Regions from separate parts of the Bacillus sp. D48C genome, predicted to be linked through region 3. Evidence: predicted binding sites of a transcription regulator. Region 3 holds the regulator's gene; each other region holds the start of a gene.
The links. Region 3 encodes LexA, which represses DNA repair genes until DNA is damaged. Its sites were predicted from a motif close to CGAACATATGTTCG; they were not measured.

Region 1 (3,275 bases), on a different contig from region 3:
ATTACAATATACAGCAAAGACCGTCGTCCCGCTTTTTTAAGGGACTTTCTTCATTTCACAATTAAAATGTCATATTATTATTTCGGTAAGATTTAAACCTTACTCCGAATATTACTTCTCTTCTTGAGAAGAGTATATCGTATATAAGAAAAAATATACATTCTCATTGTATCTATCGTAATTTTCATTGTCAAGCGTTGTCTACTTTTACTTTCTTTACCTTCAGTCCTTAATGTTATCTGAATTTGAAAAATTGATAGCATACTATCCTGGAAAACCTTAGTAAATACCATTTTATTCCCTTAAAACGTATGAATATTCCTCTTTACACATCCCATTTGAGTCAAAAAAATATTTTAACCACTACGATAGATACCCCTTTAATAGAAGGTAAAAAAATAAAAGACACGGGACCCGTGTCTTTTATTTTTTAATCTTGAAGAGTTGCATCTTCCGTGTCTTCCACACCAGAATCTTCACCAATTCCGTGATGATCACGAACAAAGAAGGCAATTTCCTCTCTTAAGTCCGTATTCTCTTTTAAGAATTGCTTCGAATTTTCACGACCTTGTCCTAAACGTTCTTCATTATAAGAATACCAAGCACCGCTCTTTTGAACGATATCAAGCTCAGAAGCCATATCCAAGATTTCACCCTCTCTTGAAATACCTTCTCCGTACATAATATCAACTTCAGCAACACGGAATGGTGGCGCTACTTTATTTTTCACTACTTTTACTTTTGTTTTATTACCAACGATGTCGTTACCTTGCTTTAATTGCTCCGCACGACGCACTTCAAGACGGACAGTTGAATAGAATTTCAACGCACGACCACCTGGAGTTGTTTCTGGGTTTCCGAACATAACCCCAACTTTTTCACGAATTTGGTTAATAAAGATTGCAATTGTTTTTGATTTGTTGATTGCTCCTGAAAGCTTACGAAGTGCTTGTGACATTAAACGTGCTTGTAAACCTACGTGTGAGTCACCCATGTCGCCTTCAATCTCTGCTTTCGGTACAAGAGCTGCTACAGAGTCAATTACGATAATGTCAACCGCACCACTTCGTACAAGAGCTTCCGCGATTTCTAATCCTTGCTCCCCTGTATCAGGCTGTGATAATAGTAATTCATCTATGTTAACGCCTAATTTTTGTGCATATACAGGATCCATTGCGTGCTCCGCATCGATGAATGCTGCTTGTCCACCTTGACGTTGTACTTCTGCAATTGCATGTAATGAAACTGTCGTTTTACCTGAACTTTCAGGTCCGTAAATTTCGATAATACGGCCACGTGGGTATCCGCCTACCCCTAATGCCACATCAAGTGCTAAAGAACCACTTGAAATTGTAGAAATTCTACGTTCCGCTTGTTCTCCTAATTTCATAATTGAACCTTTACCAAATTGCTTCTCTATTTGTTTTAACGCCATATCTAATGCCGCTTGACGATCACTCATTCAAAATTCCTCCTTAACTGAATTGCTAATCTTATTATACCTATTTTCAATTCAATTTGCCAACAAAAATCGAACATTTATTCGATTTTTTTATTTTCCATTACATAAATACGTAATTTAACTATAAAAAAAGCTAGAAGAAACTTATATCTCTTCTAGCTTTTTATATAAATGATAAAATCCATATTTTGTCGAGCGTTCTCTAATTTGTTGACGACTTCCACTTAAATTAAGAGGAAAAACTGCAGTTTGTTCACCTTTAATCGCCAATCCAACAAATACTGTTCCTGGCTCTTTCTGTTCTGAAGCATCTGGCCCTGCTACCCCAGTGAAACTAATTCCGATATCCGCTTTTAATAAATCCTTAACATTTTCAGCAAGATAATGAGCACATTCTTTACTAACTGCACCATCAGTATGCAACACTTCTTCAGGCACACGCAATACATGTTGCTTCACATCATTATGATAACAAATGACACCGCCTTTAAATACAGAAGAAACACCAGCATTTTCAGTTACTTGATTTCCAAAAAGACCACCTGTTAAACTTTCTGCACATGCTAAAGTTAACCCTTTTCTCTTCAATAACTCGATTGCCTTATAATGCAAAAATTCTTGGTCATATCCGTAGAAAAATTCTCCTACCCTTTCTAAAATCAAATCTTCCACATGTTGAATTAGTTTCTCCGCTTCGCTAACATTTTGATGCTTAGCGGTTAAACGTAATGTCACTTCTCCATCATTTGCTAGCGGGGCGATTGTTGGGTTTGTTTGTCCATCAATTAAATCTTGAACTTTCACCTCTAATTGGGACTCCCCGATACCGAAGAAACGAAGCACACGGGAATAAATGTTTTCTCCTGTTGTAAAATTACGTAAAAAAGGCTCCACGTAACTTACATACATTGGTTTCATTTCTTTTGGCGGCCCTGGTAATAAAATATAAACTTTTCCGTTCTTATTTACCCCCATACCAGGCGCCATACCGTGGTCATTTGCAAATACTGTTGCTCCATTTAAGACGAGCGCTTGCTTTTTATTATTCTCCGTAAATTCACGGCCTGTACGCTTAAAGTAATTACTTATTAAGGCTAATGCCTTTTCATCATACACAAGCGCTTCATCTAAACTAGCCGCTATCGTTTCTTTCGTTAAATCATCTTTTGTCGGTCCTAATCCACCTGTAAAAATAAGTATATCAGCACGTTCTTCCGCAGCTTCAATCGCCTTTTGCAGTCGCTTATTATTATCACCAACAACAGTATGATAGTACACGTTAATTCCAATTGAAGCTAACTTTTCAGATAAAAACTGGGCATTTGTATTTGCAATTTGTCCAAGTAATAATTCAGTTCCAACCGCAATAATCTCAGCATTCATCCTAATTCCCCCATAAACTTCTATTTTGAGTTTACAAAAGCAGCTCTATTTTTCCAGAAATAATCCCATCCTGAAATAACAGTAAAGATTAATGCAATCCATATGAAGATATCAGCAACTGGAATATGGATTAAATTTAAAGGTACATCGTGTAATAAATATGCTGCAATCGCAATAATTTGTGTCCATGTCTTAATTTTCCCTAGCTGATTTGCCGCAACTACTTCCCCTGTTCCAGCAAGTACAAGACGTAAACCTGTTACAGCAAACTCACGACTGATAATTACAATAACAATCCAAGCCGGTACATATTGCATCTCTACCAATGTAATAAGTGCTGCTGAAACAAGTAATTTATCAGCTAATGGGTCAAGAAACTTTCCTAAATTCGTTACAAGATTATACTTTCTTGCGTAATGTCCATCAATCC
Region 2 (3,275 bases), on a different contig from region 3:
GAAAGTTATGTTTGAACTTATTCAGCTTTCGAAACAGTCTCCTCGTATACGTGAAATATTCCAAAATGAAGTGTTTTCAAAGGAAGAACAAAAGTTGCTTCACAATTTGCCGAATATGAGTGAAGAAGATCCGAATGTTTTAGAATGGGTAGATTTATTAAAGCAATTCCGTACTTTTATGAAGGAAGGTAAAGAAGCTGCTAATGATGAGGTACAAGGGGCAACGAAAAAATTAATGCAGAAGTGTTTAGAAATGGCTAATGGTGACGAAGCATTTTTAGATAAGTTATGGGAAGTTAGAAAATCGAAGGAAGATTCACAGAAAATGAGCATGTATCCAATTGAAGAAGAACTTTTAATATATATGGATGAAGCTTTTCGTATTTATGATGAAAAGGAGAAGGATAAATGAGTATACTCGCAGAATATCGTTGGTATTTTTTAATTGGGGCAGAAATTGTATTTTGGTTATCAGCTATCGGTTTCTTTTTACTCCGTTACGGATTCCGTTTGAAAAAGGCGAGCTTTATTATGGGGATTGTACTCCTCGTAAATGAAGTGTTTATTTTAACATTAGGGGTAGTGGACTATTATCAAACAGGAAAGTTCTCTAATTTTCAAATCATTACTGTAATTATTTTATTGTATGCAGTTTTCTACGGGAAAAAGGATTTGAAGAAGCTGGATATATTTGCGCAAAAGCTAGTTGCGAAATGGCGTAATGAACCAGCGCCAATTATGGAAGAGCACGTAGAATTAACAGGTATGGCCTATGCGAAGCAGGAAATAAAAAATTGGGTATTACATCTTGTTTTATTCGTTGGTGTGCACATATTCTTTTTCTTTGCGTATGGATTTATTTCGTTTGAACAATGGGGTAATTGGTTAGAATCGGGAATCGTTTTAAATAAAGCTGCAAGTCGCGTGAGCCAAGTGTGGGCAATTATATTTTTAGTTGATACAGCGATTTCATTTTCATATGTGATTTTTCCGAAGAAGGAGAAAGGAAAAGAAAAGCTACTTTCATAGTTGAAAGTAGCTTTTGGGTATACAAATAATTTTTATAGGAGAGGATGACAATAGGAAAAAGAATCAGTTTTATATGTCTATTTCTCTTTAGTTTAGTAGCATGTGCACCATCTAACACTACAATTAACAAGAAGAATGATGTCATTGTAAAGGGAACCAGGATTTCCAATCTAGATAAATTCGAGCAGTTCGTTTGGAATGTGGAACAAGGGAAAGTTGATGAAATAAGAATTGTACAGTATACCGATGAAGGTGACCCGGTTTTTCAAACGTTAGAGCATAGTGGGAAAGATATCCTTTATGTGTTAGATAGTAGACAAGACAAATTTGCTGGTGAGGATAAAAGGTTATATAAAGATAGCTGTAAAAGGATTGTTAAAGAGCAGCGTGAATCGCAAACGGCTTATAGGTTAATAGACTGTGTGAATGAAAATGGGCGCAATGGATATGACTTAGTATATGTACCTAAAAAATAGAGTTAGTAGAGGAAGGAAGTATTTACTCCTTCCTTTTTCTATGTGTATATTGTCGAAAACTTTACCGAATATCTGTTCGTTTTTTTAGGTTTTTTATAGGTATTCGTGGTAAAATAATAATACAGATTTTTATGAGGAGGTCGGATTTTCTTGGAACGTCAATTTGAAATTGTCTCAGCGTATTCCCCGCAAGGTGATCAGCCGGTAGCTATAGAGAAGCTTGTAGAGGGAATTAATAGTGGAAAGAAAAAGCAAGTGTTGCTTGGAGCGACAGGAACGGGTAAGACATTTACGATTTCAAATGTCATTAAAGAAGTGCAAAAGCCAACACTTGTCATGGCTCACAATAAAACATTAGCAGGTCAGTTATATAGTGAGCTAAAAGACTTTTTCCCGAATAATGCAGTTGAATATTTTGTTAGTTATTACGATTATTATCAGCCAGAAGCGTATGTACCACAAACAGATACGTTTATTGAAAAGGACGCGCAGATTAATGATGAAATTGATAAATTGCGTCACTCGGCAACGTCTGCATTATTTGAACGGGACGATGTAATTATCGTTGCGAGTGTATCGTGTATATATGGTTTAGGTTCTCCTGAAGAATACCGCGAGTTAGTTGTGTCACTTCGAGTTGGTATGGAGAAGGACCGCAATCAATTGCTTCGTGAACTTGTTGATGTACAGTATGGACGTAATGATATTGATTTCAAGCGTGGTACATTCCGTGTGCGCGGAGATGTAGTTGAAATCTTCCCAGCATCACTTGATGAGCATTGTATTCGGATTGAATTTTTCGGCGATGAAATTGATCGTATTCGTGAAGTAAATGCGTTAACAGGTGAAGTATTAGCAGAACGTGATCATGTAGCAATCTTCCCAGCATCTCACTTCGTTACACGTGAAGAGAAAATGAAGGTCGCTATTGAAAATATCGAAAAAGAATTAGAAGAGCGTTTAAAGGAATTAAATGATAACGGTAAGTTGCTAGAAGCACAGCGTATAGAGCAACGTACACGTTATGATTTAGAAATGATGCGCGAGATGGGCTTTTGTTCAGGGATTGAAAACTATTCCCGTCATTTAACACTTCGTCCAGCGGGTGCAACGCCGTATACGTTATTAGATTATTTCCCGAAAGATTTCTTAATTGTTATGGATGAGTCGCACGTATCAGTGCCACAAGTAAGAGCGATGTATAACGGGGACCAAGCACGTAAGCAAGTGCTTGTGGATCATGGATTCCGTCTGCCGTCAGCTTTAGATAATAGACCGCTCATGTTTGATGAGTTTGAGGAGAAAACAAATCAAGTTATTTACGTTTCGGCGACGCCAGGACCGTATGAGTTAGAGCAGTCACCAGAAGTAATAGAACAAATTATTCGTCCAACAGGGCTTTTAGATCCACCAATCGATATACGACCTATTGAAGGTCAAATTGACGATCTATTAGGAGAAATTCAAGATCGTATTGCAAAAAATGAACGTGTACTAATTACGACTTTAACGAAGAAAATGTCAGAGGATTTAACGGATTACTTAAAAGATGTAGGAATTAAAGTGAACTATCTTCACTCTGAAATTAAAACGTTAGAACGTATTGAAATTATCCGTGACCTTCGCCTTGGTAAGTTTGATGTACTTGTCGGTATTAACTTATTACGAGAAGGATTAGATATTCCAGAAGTATCACTTGTAGCGATTTTAGATGCTGATAAGGAAGGGTTCTTGCGTTCAGAACGTTCGTTAATTCAAACGATTGGTCGT
Region 3 (3,275 bases):
TATTTATGGGTACTTTTATATGGTTGGATCTTTTCGTTAGTATAACGTTTGTTGGAGTAGGTTTGTTGTTATGTATTATCGCTTTTTATAGTACAAAGTGGTTTAAGAGATTGTGTGTACGATACGTAATATGGAACTTCAAAATGATAAAAGGAGAGTAAATGATGAAAAAACTATTTTTAATCGCTATCGCTTGTATCATTATTGGAGTAATAGGAATTTCCCAAACATATGAAAAAGCAGTACAAACTGCTGAAAAAGGCGATAAAGAAGATGTAATTAAAAACGAAACATTAAAAAATATAGAAGTTAAGTTAGATGCCGGAGATATTGTTATCCAAAAATCTCCTGACTCTTCTTTTTATGTAAAGCAATCAGGAGATGTACGTAAACAAGTGATTCGTATTGCAGAAGATGGTGACACATTAAAAATTATTGGGGAAAGAGAAAAAGGTGCTTCATTTGATTTTTCTTTTTACGATTTTAGGTTCCAAACGTCTAAATTGACTCTCCTTGTGCCCGAACGCTCTTATCAAGATGTAAAAGTAAATTCATCTGCTGGACAAATCGAAATGAGTGATGTGAAAAGTGATAGTGTAAGTGTTAGAACACTTGCTGGAGAAGTAGAGCTGAAACAAGTAACGTCTAAGAATGTGGAGGGATCTACAAAAGCTGGTGAGGTGAACTTTAAAAAAGTAATAGGGAAAGTGACTGCAAAAACAACAAGTGGGGAAATAAATATTCAAGATCATGATTCTAAGTATAATCTAGAAGCAAGTTCAACTGCGGGAGATATAGATATTACTTTATCGGAAAAACCACAAGATGCGGTAATTACTGGGCAAAGTGCTGCCGGAGATGTAACAATTTTTAATGAAGAAAATAATAACGTAACAATTGGAAATGGTAGTAAAAAGATTAGCGGTAAAACGGCTGCTGGAGATGTCACGATTGAAACTCGTTAATAAGAAATAGAGTGCATGGAAATCTATCAAAATACAAAAAGAAGATAATTACCGTATATAAATAAGGTAATTATCTTCTTTTTGTTATTTTTAATGTAAATCACGATATACGCCAATTACTTTCCCGATAACTGACACTTGTTTTAAAATGATAGGTTCTAATGAAGAGTTTTCTGGTTGTAGACGGAAATGGTCTTTTTCTTTATAGAAACGTTTAACAGTTGCTTCGTTATCTTCTGTTAAAGCGACTACAATTTCACCATTATATGCAGACTGTTGTTGGCGAACAACAACTAAATCTCCATCGAAAATACCAGCTTCAATCATACTATCTCCAGAAATACGTAACATGAACACTTGGTCTGCTCCGGAAACAATGCTAGCTGGAAGTGGGAAATGTTCCTCTACGCTTTCGACCGCTGTAATTGGTAAACCAGCAGTAACTTTTCCGACAATTGGAACTTGAATAACAGATTGTGTTTCCGTATCCATTCGGTCTTCGCCTAAAATTTCAATGGCACGTGGTTTTGTTGGATCGCGTCGAATGTATCCTTTTTCTTCTAATCGTGATAAATGTCCGTGCACTGTAGAACTAGAAGCGAGGCCGACTGCTTGACCAATTTCACGTACGGAAGGTGGATATCCTTTTTCTTGTACTTTTAGCTTAATAAAGTCGAGAATGTCTTGCTGGCGTTTCGTTAACTTTTCCATGTTTTCTAACACCTCGTTTTCTTTCATTTTTCTTATTAATAAGTATAACATGTGAAAAAACATTCTACAAACATAAGTTCGAACAAATGGCAGATTTATGTTACACTATAGGGAAATGATAGGGAGAAAGAGGGGTTCAAAATGAATGCAATTATTTATGCACGTGTGAGTACAACGAAAGAAGCGCAAGAAACATCATTATTACGTCAAAAAGATGAATTATTGCATTTAGCTGAGCGCTATCAAATGAATGTTACTAAGGTGATTGAAGAGCAGGCTAGTGGGTATACAATTGAACGTGACGGTATATTAGAGGTGTTAGATACAATTCGGGACGAACAAATTGATGTGTTACTTATACAAGATGAAACGCGCCTTGGTAGAGGGAATGCGAAGATTGCATTAATGCATTGTTTACATAAAGAAGGCATAAAAGTATATACACATACACATAATGGTGAATTACAATTGTCGGATTCTGATTCGATGGTATTAGATATTATTGGTATTGTTGAAGAATATCAAAGGAAGATTCATAACTTGAAAATTAAACGAGGTATGCAACGTGCAGTAGAAAAAGGTTATCGTCCAGAAAATAATTTAAAAAATCGTCATTTAAGTGTAGGAAGAGAGAAAAAAGAAGTGCCAATTGAGGAAATTGTACGTTTGCGAAAAAGTGAACTCACGTTTGAAGAAATTGCAGCAACACTACGTGGATTTGGTCATAATGTTTCAAAGGCGACTGTACATCGTAGATATGTAGAGTATACGAAGCAATTGCTTGATAAAGAAGAGTAACTATTGTATGATAATAATCAGTTTTGATTAGAAGGGGGATTCGAGATGATTAATCACGAACTCGTTGAACGCATTAACTTCTTAGCGAAAAAAGCAAAAGCTGAAGGTTTAACTGAAGAAGAGCAACGTGAGCGTCAATCGCTACGTGAACAATATTTAAAAGGATTTCGTCAAAATATGTTAAACGAACTTAAAGGTATTAAAGTTGTTAACGAAGAAGGTACAGATGTTACACCGACGAAATTAAAAGCTTTAAAAAAGCAAGATAATGCAAAATTAAATTAAAAGATGGGCGAAGCCCATCTTTTTTATTTGTAAAAATCCTTATTTAATAACTTTCCAGTTGTTATTAACGGTTGCTTCTATCGTTCTATGTTCCAATATATAATTAGCGATAAGTTCAGACATATCAGTGGGTATATCTTTTACTATCGGTTTGTTTTGAAACATAAAGAAATTTCCCCCGCCACTTGCACGATAATTATTCATTACAACGTCATATTCGTCATTCATATTAAGAGGAGCACTTTTATGCTGTAAAGATTCTACTCTTTCACCAATTGGTTTTGAAATGTTTAATACATATGAAATCCCTTCCCACATATCATAATTATAATGTTGTGGCTTTGGTTCTATGTAGGTAGGGCTTACGATGATGGATCCATCTGTTTTTAATGTGAAATAAGAAGCAGAGAGTTCAAGAGCATCTTTTATATCTGCTCCAGTTATTCTAATTACTTTTAATGTGTTTGGATAAATATAATTAGAAACGATGTCACGCATTGTTACATGTTCTGGGAA
Region 4 (3,275 bases), on a different contig from region 3:
AAAGGGGTAAAGTGTAGAATGGATTTTCAGACAATCAAAGAGTATTTTTCACCAGAAAATATGGATCATATTGTTGAGAGTTATAAAGCGTTCGGACCACTTCTTGGTATTGGTTTACCGATGATAGAGGCGTTGATTCCAGCATTACCGCTTATTGTATTTGTACTGGCGAATGCTGTTGCATTTGGCTTTTGGCTCGGTTTTCTTTATTCATGGCTTGGATCAGTAATGGGTGCATTACTTGTCTTTTTCATCATCCGCCATTTTGGTCGCAGTCGTTTCTTTTCGTTTGTAAATAAGCATGAGAGAGTAAGAAAAGCAATGGGGTGGATTGAAAGGAAAGGATTCGCACCGATTTTTGTTATATTTTGTTTTCCGTTTACACCGTCAGCGCTAATAAATGTTGTCGCTGGTTTATCACGAATTAGTGTAAAACAGTTTGGGCTAGCGTTAGCATTCGGAAAACTTGTGATGATTTTTATTTTAACGTATATCGGTCATGATTTAATGTCATTTATTCATAATCCGGTGAAATCAGTCATTGTAGCGATTGGTATTTTTATTTTATGGTATGTCGGTAAGAAAATTGAAGTAAAGTTAGAACTACATTAAGAATAGTCTTCTTTGTAAAGGAAAGCTTCAGTATTAAAGGATAAGGGGAGAAGCGGATGAAGAAAACTTTGAAAAAAGAAGGCATAGAGTGGATACGAACAATTTTAATTGGTGTATTATTAGCTGTATTTTTTCGAACGTTTTTCTTCTCAACGTATGTTGTAGAGGGGAAGTCAATGATGCCGACATTGCAAGATGGTAATATGCTCGTTGTAAATAAGGTGAGTTATCAAGTTGGGGACTTGAACAGATTTGACGTTGTGGTGTTTCATGCGAATAAAAAAGAGGACTATGTAAAGCGAATTATCGGTTTACCTGGAGATCATATTGAATATAAGCATGATAAGTTATATATAAATGGACAATTTATTGATGAGCCGTATCTAGAGAAATATAAGAAAGAGATAAATGGAAGGCAACTAACAGGCGACTTTAAATTAGAAGAGTTAACGAAAGAAAAGCTGGTGCCACCCGGGTTTATTTTTGTAGTAGGTGATAACCGGCTCGGGAGCTGGGATAGTAGACACTTTGGCTTTGTAAAAGCTGATACAGTCGTCGGTAAAGTTGATTTGCGATATTGGCCAATTCAAGAGGTGCAAACGAATTTTTCAAAAGGTTGATATAATAGATAGAAGTATAGAAAAGACAAACAACTCAGTTTGTCTTTTTTCGTGTACTATAATACAATTATAGTAGCAAACTAACGTTCGTTATGTAAGTGAAAGGTGGGGTTACATGTCACTTCGATTTGTGATTGGTAGAGCGGGAAGTGGAAAAAGTACACTTTGTTTACGCGAAGTGCAAGAAGAGTTAAAACAACGCCCGAGAGGGAAAACAATATTATATCTTGTGCCAGAACAGATGACATTCCAGACGCAGCAGGCGTTAATTGGAAGTGAGGATGTAAGAGGTTCTATTCGGGCACAAGTTTTTAGTTTTTCACGATTAGCGTGGAAGGTACTACAAGAAGTTGGCGGAGCGAGTCGTCTTCATATTGATGAAGCGGGTGTACATATGTTACTCCGTAAAATTGTAGAGTCTCGTAAAGATGGATTATCGGTGTTCCAAAAAGCAGCGGAGCAAAACGGTTTCTTTGAACATCTTGGCAGTATGATTGCAGAGTTTAAACGTTACAATGTAACGCCATCTAACGTATATGAAATGTGGCAACAATTGGATGCGCATAGTAGCAGTGCCGAACAAAAGTTACTAGCGAATAAAGTGTATGATGTACAGCTATTATACGATGATTTTGAACGTGCTTTAATTGGAAAATATTTAGATTCAGAAGACTACCTGCAATTGCTAGTGGAAAAGCTTCCGCAGTCTGAATATGTAAATGGTGCGGAAATTTATATAGATGGATTTCATTCATTCTCCCCGCAAGAGTTAGAGATTGTAAGACAGCTTATGATTTGCGGAGCGAGAGTTACGATCACGTTAACGATAGATGAAAAAACGTTAGCACAGCCAGTAAATGAACTCGATTTATTTTATGAAACGACGTTAACGTATGAAAAAATCAAACAAGTAGCGCGTGAAGAGAAAATAGAAATTGAAAAAACAATTCCACTTATGGAACAGCCGCGTTTTCATTCTCCGGCATTAGCGCATTTAGAAGCTCATTATGAAGCGCGTCCGAATGAAAAATTTAACGGTCAAGCGAGTGTAACGATTAGCACAGCTGCGAATTTACGAGCGGAGGTAGAAGGTGTTGCTCGTGAAATTCGTAAACTTGTTGCGAATGAAAAATATCGTTACCGAGATATTGCAGTGCTTCTTCGTAATGGGGAAAGTTATTACGATGTGATGCGCACGTTATTTACAGATTACAATATCCCGCACTTCATCGATGAAAAGCGTCCGATGTCACACCACCCATTAGTAGAATGTATTCGTTCTGCACTCGAGATTATTAGTGGGAATTGGCGTTATGATGCGGTGTTCCGCTGCGTGAAAACAGAGCTTTTATATCCATTAGACGTAAGAAAAGAAACGATGCGTGAAGAAATGGATGAATTTGAAAATTACTGTTTAGCGTACGGTGTACAAGGAAAGAGGTGGACTTCAGAGGATCCATGGATGTATCGCCGTTATCGTTCTCTTGATGATACGAACGGGATGATTACAGACAGTGAACGTGAAATGGAAGAGAAAATAAATATGTTACGTGACGTTGTAAGAACACCTGTTATTCGCATGCAAAAAAGGTTAAAGCGTGCAGGAACAGTTATGCAAATGTGTGAAGCAGTTTACTTATTTTTAGAAGAACTGGATGTTCCGAAGAAGCTAGAAGAATTACGTATACGTGCAGAAGAAAGTGGAGATTTCTTATTTGCGACAGATCATGAACAAGTATGGGAAGAAGTAATGAGTCTTCTTGATACATTTGTAGAGATGCTTGGTGAAGAGAAAATGTCTCTTTCTATGTTTACGGACGTTATGTCGACAGGTCTTGAGGCACTTCAATTTGCTAACATTCCGCCGTCATTAGACCAAGTGTTAATTGCTAATATTGATCACTCCAGGTTATCTGACGTGAAAGCAACGTTTATTATAGGTGTAAATGAGGGGGTCATTCCAGCAGCACCTATGGATGAAGGTATGCTTTCTGATGAGGAAAGAGAAGTTCTTGGTGCGGCAGGGATTGAATTAGCGCCAAC

Region 1: the regulator LexA is predicted to act here: its motif matches at 1,533-1,546, upstream of recA (recombinase RecA).
Region 2: the regulator LexA is predicted to act here: its motif matches at 1,571-1,584, upstream of uvrB (excinuclease ABC subunit B).
Region 4: the regulator LexA is predicted to act here: its motif matches at 1,309-1,322, upstream of addB (helicase-exonuclease AddAB subunit AddB).

Annotation. Positions count from the first base shown of each region.
Region 1 is NZ_JBKFAQ010000008.1:183,187-186,461, reverse strand. Features, by position in the region: gene recA (recombinase RecA) at 431-1,462, opposite strand; gene ACLBXA_RS19815 (competence/damage-inducible protein A) at 1,607-2,845, opposite strand; gene pgsA (CDP-diacylglycerol--glycerol-3-phosphate 3-phosphatidyltransferase) at 2,866-3,275, opposite strand, start outside.
Region 2 is NZ_JBKFAQ010000003.1:350,825-354,099, forward strand. Features, by position in the region: gene ACLBXA_RS10570 (MerR family transcriptional regulator) at 1-412, shown strand, start outside; gene ACLBXA_RS10575 (hypothetical protein) at 409-1,029, shown strand; gene ACLBXA_RS10580 (DUF4362 domain-containing protein) at 1,074-1,505, shown strand; gene uvrB (excinuclease ABC subunit B) at 1,656-3,275, shown strand, end outside.
Region 3 is NZ_JBKFAQ010000006.1:16,438-19,712, forward strand. Features, by position in the region: gene ACLBXA_RS16160 (DUF1700 domain-containing protein) at 1-161, shown strand, start outside; gene ACLBXA_RS16165 (DUF4097 family beta strand repeat-containing protein) at 162-965, shown strand; gene lexA (transcriptional repressor LexA) at 1,056-1,676, opposite strand; gene ACLBXA_RS16175 (YneB family resolvase-like protein) at 1,818-2,474, shown strand; gene ACLBXA_RS16180 (DUF896 domain-containing protein) at 2,520-2,759, shown strand; gene ACLBXA_RS16185 (bifunctional metallophosphatase/5'-nucleotidase) at 2,799-3,275, opposite strand, start outside.
Region 4 is NZ_JBKFAQ010000004.1:44,998-48,272, reverse strand. Features, by position in the region: gene ACLBXA_RS12055 (TVP38/TMEM64 family protein) at 19-612, shown strand; gene lepB (signal peptidase I) at 669-1,232, shown strand; gene addB (helicase-exonuclease AddAB subunit AddB) at 1,348-3,275, shown strand, end outside.